DNA from 3 places in the Streptomyces sp. NPDC057543 genome. Region 1 is predicted to be linked to each of the others. Evidence: riboswitches for the same ligand, from Rfam matches in the RefSeq annotation. Region 1 holds a riboswitch; each other region holds the start of a gene.
The links. A riboswitch is a leader RNA that binds a small molecule or an ion and turns the genes downstream of it on or off. The one in region 1 is predicted to bind cyclic di-AMP.

Region 1 (2,259 bases):
ACATCGCGTAGGCCTGGGCGAGGGTCTTCTCGAAGCCGTCGGCGGCCTGGCCGGCGAAGGTCTCCTCGTCGATCAGCTCGTTCTTCAGGTTGGAGACCTTGGCCGTGAACGACTTCGGCGGGAAGCGCTTCGGGTCGAGGTCGAGATCGCGGCAGACCAGGGCCATCAGCCGCTTGGAGTCGGCGGCGTCGTAGATCGAGAACGATGACGTGAAGCCGAGCTTCTTCGACTCGCGGCGCAGGATGCGTACGCACGCGCTGTGGAAGGTCATGACCCACATGGCGTTGGCGCGCGGTCCGACGAGCTGCTCGACGCGCTCCTTCATCTCGCCCGCGGCCTTGTTGGTGAAGGTGATCGCCAGGATCTGGCCGGGGTGCACCCCGCGCTCGGCGAGAAGGTGGGCGATCCGGTGCGTCAGCACCCGCGTCTTGCCGGAGCCCGCCCCGGCGACGATGAGCAGCGGGGAGCCCGCGTGGACCACGGCGGCGCGCTGCTCGGTGTTCAGTCCGTCGAGGAGCGCCGCGGGGTCGATGACGGGGCGGTGCGCGCCGTCGCGGTAGTACGCCTCCCTGGGCGGCGGGGGCCCGTCGAATACGCCCGCGAAGAGGTCCTCCGGCACCGCTTCGGGTGCGGAGTCCTCGGGGGGCGGCGGGGGCTCTTCCTCCGAGTGCTGGAGGCCGGCCAGGAAGCTGTCGTCAAAGAGGCTGCTCATCGCTTGTCGAGTCTAGGCCGCCGCACCGACACACGACGGCCGCATGCCGAACCGGACCCGGACCGCATGGCCGGACCCACCGCCCAGCCGGGCACACAAAGAGAGCGGACACCCACTCGCGGTGAGGGATTCCGGTCCCCCGTCCACACCTGCCGCCCCACTTCGCCGAGGTCACGAAGATGTATCGGGCATATCGAACATCAACCTTCACAGCAGCACCAGGGGTTGGCTAGCGTGCTCGTCCGGGCGGCCCGTACTCCCTGAGGCGAACCACGCCGAGCGGGCGCCCACGCCGAATCCGGGCTGCCCTCGCGGGAGTTCGGAACCGGGGACCCACACGCAGTACCGGGGTGAATCGGTCCTTGTCCCCACGCGGGCCGTAGGGCAGCCTTCCGTTCCGCCCGAACCCGACAGCTAACCCGGTAGGCGGTCCACGGAAGGAGATGCCGGCCTTGGCGTCGCATCGCAAACCGCGCACCCGGGTGCGCACCACCACACCGGCCGTCGGGCTCACGACGGCGGCACTGGCGTCCGTGACCCTGCTCTCCACGCAGAGCGCGATGGCCGCCCCCGCTCCGAAAGCCGGCATCGAGGACGTCCAGAAGAAGGTCGACGACCTCTACCGGCAGGCGGGCACCGCGACCCAGCAGTACAACCAGGCGAAGGAAGCAGCCGCCACCCAGCGCACCAAGGTCGACGACCTGCTGGACGATGCCGCCAAGCGCGCCGACCAGCTCAACGAGGCCCGCAGGACGCTCGGCACGTACGCGGCCGCTCAGTACCGCAGCGGCACCATCGCACCGAGCGCGACCTTCTTCCTGGCCGACGACCCGCAGTCGTATTTCGACCAGAACCAGCTGATGGACCGGATGACCAGCCGGCAGCAGAAGGCGGTCACGGACTTCCGTACGCAGCAGACCAAGGCGGCGAAGAAGCGTGCCGAGGCGGTGCAGAGCCTGGAGACGCTGACCACGACGCAGACCACGCTGCGCACCAGCAAGCAGGACGTCCAGAAGAAGCTGGGCGAAGCGCGCGCGTTGCTGTCGAAGCTGACCGCCGAGGAGAAGGCGCGGCTCGCGGAGCTGGAGCGGAAGAAGGAGGCGGAGGCCCGGCGCAAGGCGGAGGAACTGGCCAAGCGCCAGGCCGCCGCCAAGGCGGAGGCGGACCGCAAGGCCGCGGAGGCCGCGAAGGCCGCGGATTCCGGCGGCGGTACGGGCACCGGCACCGGCACCGGAACGGGCACCGGCTCGGACAGCAGCGCCACCACCAAGGCGGAGAAGGTCCTCGCCTTCGCCCGCGCCCAGATCGGCAAGCCGTACGTCTGGGGCGCGACGGGCCCGTCCTCGTACGACTGCTCCGGGCTCACCCAGGCGGCGTGGAAGGCCGCGGGCGTCGACATCCCGCGCACCACCTGGGACCAGGTGAAAATTGGCACCCGGGTCACGACGGCGGACCTGCGCCCGGGCGACCTCGTCTTCTTCTACGACGACGTCAGCCACGTCGGCATCTACAAGGGCGACGGGATGATGATCCACGCGCCGAAGCCG
Region 2 (2,259 bases), on a different contig from region 1:
TGCTGCCGAAGCCGTCCGACCGGATCGGCGGGCTGCACGTGGCGGCGCGGTACGAGGCGGCGCAGGCCGACGAGTTCGTCGGCGGTGACCTGTTCGCCGTGACGGACTCCCCGTACGGGGTGCGGTTGGTGGTCGGGGACGTACGGGGGAAGGGGCTCGACGCCGTGGAGTCGGTGGCGGTGATCATCGGGGCGTTCCGGGAGGCGGCCGAGCAGGAGCGTTCGCTGGAGGGCGTGGCGCAGCGGCTGGAGCGGGCGCTGGCGCGGGAGGGGACGCGGCGGGGCGGGCTCGACGCGGTCGAGGGCTTCATCACCGCCGTGCTGGCCGAGATCCCGGCGGGGCTGTCCCGGGTGCGGATCGTCAACCGCGGCCACCCCGAGCCGATCCTGCTGCACCCGGACGGGGCGCTGGAGGTACTGGGGCCGACGGTGCCCGCGCTGCCGCTCGGGATGGACCTGGGGGCCTGGCCCGACCGGTCGGACGAGTGGGATCTGCCGGCGGGGACGACCCTGCTCCTGTACACGGACGGGCTCTCCGAGGCGCGGAACGCCGACGGGGTCTTCTACGACCCGGCGGCCAGACTGCGCGGGAGGATCTTCCCGGGGCCCGAGGAGCTGCTGTCCGCGCTGGCCGACGACGTACGGCTGCACACGGGCGGTGAGACGACCGACGACATGGCGCTGCTCGCGGTCGTACGTCCCGCGGAGGGGCAGCCGGACCGGCGCAGGACCGTGAAGATCGTCGGCCTCGAAGGGGTGTGACGGGTGGGGCGGGGGCTTCGCGCGAGCCGCACGCGGCCTTGGACCGGGATGCCACCGTACGTAACCGAAGCGCGTCGCTCCGCATAACATTTGACGCAACGTCAGAAACCGGGTAGTGGCTGAGGGTCGATCAACTCGTCCCATTCCGCCCGGTTGTGCACCGTAAAGTCCAGGCCAAAGGCGTGAACGATCAGTGGGAACAGCTTGGAATCAGGCCCCGGTGTCTATTAACGTTCGATAACGCAGCGCGGTCGTCCCAGCCGTCGTCAGTGGCGGCACCGTGCGCGAGCGCCGAATTCCGCAAGGGAACCGGGGAACCACCTACATGGGGTGAATCGGACACCTGTGTCTCGTGAGAGGCAGAGGGGCCCGTAGGAGACCTTCCTGCTCCGAACCCGTCAGCTAACCCGGTAGGCGAGAAGGAAGGAAAGGAGTGCGCCCCCGTGGCGTCCAACAAGCCTGCCCCCGAGGCCCCCTCTCGGTTCAACCCCGACTTCGGTTCCGACTTCGTCGCTGACTTCGGATCCGGTTCCAACTCCGGCTTCGCTTCCGACTCCGGCTTCGGCACCGACTTCGGTTCCGGCCCCGACTACGGGACCGGTGGGACGGGAACGGCGTACAGCACCGAGCCGGGCGGTGACTTCGGTGGCGAATTCCGCGCCGACGGCAACGGTGGGCCGGAACGCGGCTGGGACGAGTGGAACCCCACCGAGGAGTCCGTCCGCCCCGTACGCGGCAAGCACCGCGTCGCCAAGCAGCGCAACGGTCTTGCCCGTAGCTCCACGGTGCTCGGGGTCGGCGTCATCGCGGCGGTCGGTGCGGGCGGCATGGCCACCGCGCAGAGCAAGCCGCCGGTCTCCATCTCCCTTCCCGATTCCATCGCGAACAACCTCCCCGACGCCAAGTCCCTTCCGGGCGTGGGTTCTCTGTTCTCCGGGGAGTCCGAAGCCGACAAGGCCGCTGTCGCCGCCGCTGCCGCACCGCTCACCACCGCCGGCCTCACCACCACCGAGGCCGAGCAGGGCACGGCGGACGCGGGCGAGGCGCTCCGCGCGCGCATCCTCCAACAGGCGGAGCAGCAGCAGGACGCCGCCGACGCCGAGGCCAAGGCGGCCCAGGAGAAGGAGGCCGCGGAGAAGGCCGCCGCCGAGGCCAAGAAGCAGCAGGACGCGGCCGAGGCCAAGGCCGCCGCCGAAAAGAAGAAGGCGGAGGAAGAGGCCAAGAAGAAGGCCGAGGCCCTGCGGCTCGCCAAGCTCGCCGCCAGCTACGCCATCCCGACCTCCTCGTACACGATCACCTCGACCTTCGGCGAAGCCGGCTCGATGTGGTCCTCCGGCTACCACACCGGCCTCGACTTCGCGGCGCCGACGGGTACGCCGATCAAGGCCATACACGGCGGCATCATCAAGTCGGCCGGCTGGTCCGGTTCGTACGGCTACCGCACGGTGCTGGAGCTCGACGACGGTACGGAGCTGTGGTTCTGCCATCAGTCCTCGAT
Region 3 (2,259 bases), on a different contig from region 1:
CGTGCGGGCCTTCGCCCAGGTGCTGCGGTCGTCGGCCCCGGATTCCGCCTCGGGGGCGACCGGTGCCGCGATGCTCGCCATCAGCGGATCCGTCGACACGGAGTCCACCGGACCGGCGCTGAAGGACCTGTGGACGGTCCTGCGGACCCTGGCCGCCGAGGGGCTGACCGATGAGGAGCGCGAGACGGCCGTGCAGAACCTCGTGGGTGTCGCACCACTGAAGTTCGAGACGGCGGCCTCCGTCGCCGGCACCCTCGCCGACCAGGTCGAGCAGCACCTCCCGGACGACTACCAGGCACACCTGTACGCCCGGCTCGCGGAGACCGGCACGGTCGAGGCGACTGCGGCAGTGGTCAACGCCTTCCCGGGCGACCGGCTGGTCACGGTCCTCGTCGGTGACGCGGCGCAGATCGAGGAGCCGGTCCGGGCCCTGGACATCGGAGAGGTGTCGGTGGTGGCCGGCTGACAGGCGTACCTGTCGCGGACGCGGGAGGCGGCCTCGCAGGCCGGCAGAACCATCGCCCGCGACAGTTCGCTTGTGACGGTTCACCTCTGACCGTCCAACGGTCACCCGGTCCACAGTCCCGTCGTGTGTCCACATAAAGGGACAAGAGGAAGACCCCTGTGAGCGAGATCTCGCCGGGGTCTTCCTTTTTGTCCGTTCTGGCGGCGAGGTTGCCTGTCTGCCCTGTGGGATGCGCTACAAAACGGCCTGTCCGTTTGGTGAATGAAAGTGACCCCGCTTAGCGTCGGCCGGGCTGTCCGTCACTCGTATGCCGCATCCGCGACGTACCGGACAGTCATCGCCGAGTCCCCGTCAGGCGCGAGCCTGGGGAGCCGGGGACCCACGAAGTCCCTGGGGTGAATCGGATGCCTGAGCCTCCCCGGGGCCGGGACATCCGTAGGAGACCTTCCTGCTCCGAACCCGTCAGCTAACCCGGTAGGCGAGAAGGAAGGAAAGGACCAGCCACTTCATGGCGTTCACCCGTGCCACCGGGAAGCATCGTGCCCCGAGCCGACTGACGCGCACGAGCGCGAAGATCGCCGGCGTCGCGGCCCTGGCCACCACCGGCGTCATCGGCGGAGCGGCCTCTCCGGCCCTCGCGGCGGACACCGGGGTCACCTCCGCCAGCGAGACGGGCCTGAACCAGGTCATCGCCATCGACAGTGCTCTCGCCGACCAGATAGCGGCCCAGGCCGCCGCACAGCAGCACCAGGCCGATGCCGCCGCGAAGGCGAAGGCGGAGGCCCAGCGAAAGGCCGAGGCCAAGAAGCGGGCCGAAGCCAAGAAGAAGGCGCAGGCCGAGGCGCGCGCGGAGAGGGCGCGTGCCGCCCGATCCGCCGAGCGCACCCGCCTGGGCGTCTTCCAGCTCCCGGTCGCCGGTTCGTACGTCACCACCGGCTACAAGTCCAGCGGCTCGCTCTGGTCGTCCGGCAGCCACTCGGGCATCGACTTCCACGCCGCGTCCGGCAGCTCCGTCGTCGCCGTCGGTGCCGGTACGGTCGTCGAGGCCGGCTGGGGCGGCGCGTACGGCAACAACATCGTGCTCCGGATGACGGACGGGACGTACACGCAGTACGGCCACCTCTCCTCGATCGGCGTCTCCGTCGGCCAGAGCGTCGGCGCCGGTCAGCAGATCGGCCTCTCCGGCTCGACCGGCAACTCCACCGGCCCGCACCTCCACTTCGAGGCCCGGACGACGCCGTCGTACGGCTCCGACATGGACCCCGTCGCGTACCTGCGCGCCCACGGCGTCAACGCCTGACCGGCGCCACCCGTCACACCCGCAGCACCTCTTCGAAGGCCCTGGCACACACCGGGGCCTTCGCTGTGCCCGGCCGTCGTCGTGCCCGACCTCCGTGCCCGGCCTCCGTGTTTGTCCGTGGAGCCCACCTGCAGTACCTGGCCGCCGAGTCGCCCCGTGGCCAAAAGATATTCATGAATTTCCGCCCGGCATCGGAAATTCGGCCTCATTGCAATAGAGTCGCAGAACAGGCGTCGGTCGGCCGCGTTTCACGGGGATTAAGGCGGAGGTTCGGACATGCGCATTCCCGCGCATTCGGTGTGCACGGCAATCCGTGACGACATCGTCTCCGGTGTCTTCGAACGCGGCGGACGGCTCACCGAGGAGTTGCTGGCGCGTCGATACGGGGTCTCCCGCGTCCCGGTACGGGAAGCGCTGCGCACCCTGGAGTCCGAGGGTTTCGTGGTCACCCGGCGGCACGCGGGTGCCTGCGTCGCCGAGCCCACCCAGCAGG

Region 2: linked by a shared signal. The riboswitch ahead of ACFU8Q_RS09285 (M23 family metallopeptidase) and the one ahead of ACFU8Q_RS25015 (NlpC/P60 family protein) in region 1 are both predicted to bind cyclic di-AMP.
Region 3: linked by a shared signal. The riboswitch ahead of ACFU8Q_RS02735 (M23 family metallopeptidase) and the one ahead of ACFU8Q_RS25015 (NlpC/P60 family protein) in region 1 are both predicted to bind cyclic di-AMP.

The regions. Positions count from the first base shown of each region.
Region 1 is NZ_JBHVFF010000162.1:17,163-19,421, forward strand. Features, by position in the region: gene pcrA (DNA helicase PcrA) at 1-712, opposite strand, end outside; cyclic di-AMP (ydaO/yuaA leader) riboswitch at 993-1,157, shown strand; gene ACFU8Q_RS25015 (NlpC/P60 family protein) at 1,156-2,259, shown strand, end outside.
Region 2 is NZ_JBHVFF010000036.1:20,785-23,043, reverse strand. Features, by position in the region: gene ACFU8Q_RS09290 (PP2C family protein-serine/threonine phosphatase) at 1-761, shown strand, start outside; cyclic di-AMP (ydaO/yuaA leader) riboswitch at 1,041-1,193, shown strand; gene ACFU8Q_RS09285 (M23 family metallopeptidase) at 1,205-2,259, shown strand, end outside.
Region 3 is NZ_JBHVFF010000007.1:50,740-52,998, forward strand. Features, by position in the region: gene ACFU8Q_RS02730 (M16 family metallopeptidase) at 1-466, shown strand, start outside; cyclic di-AMP (ydaO/yuaA leader) riboswitch at 795-962, shown strand; gene ACFU8Q_RS02735 (M23 family metallopeptidase) at 975-1,766, shown strand; gene ACFU8Q_RS02740 (GntR family transcriptional regulator) at 2,043-2,259, shown strand, end outside.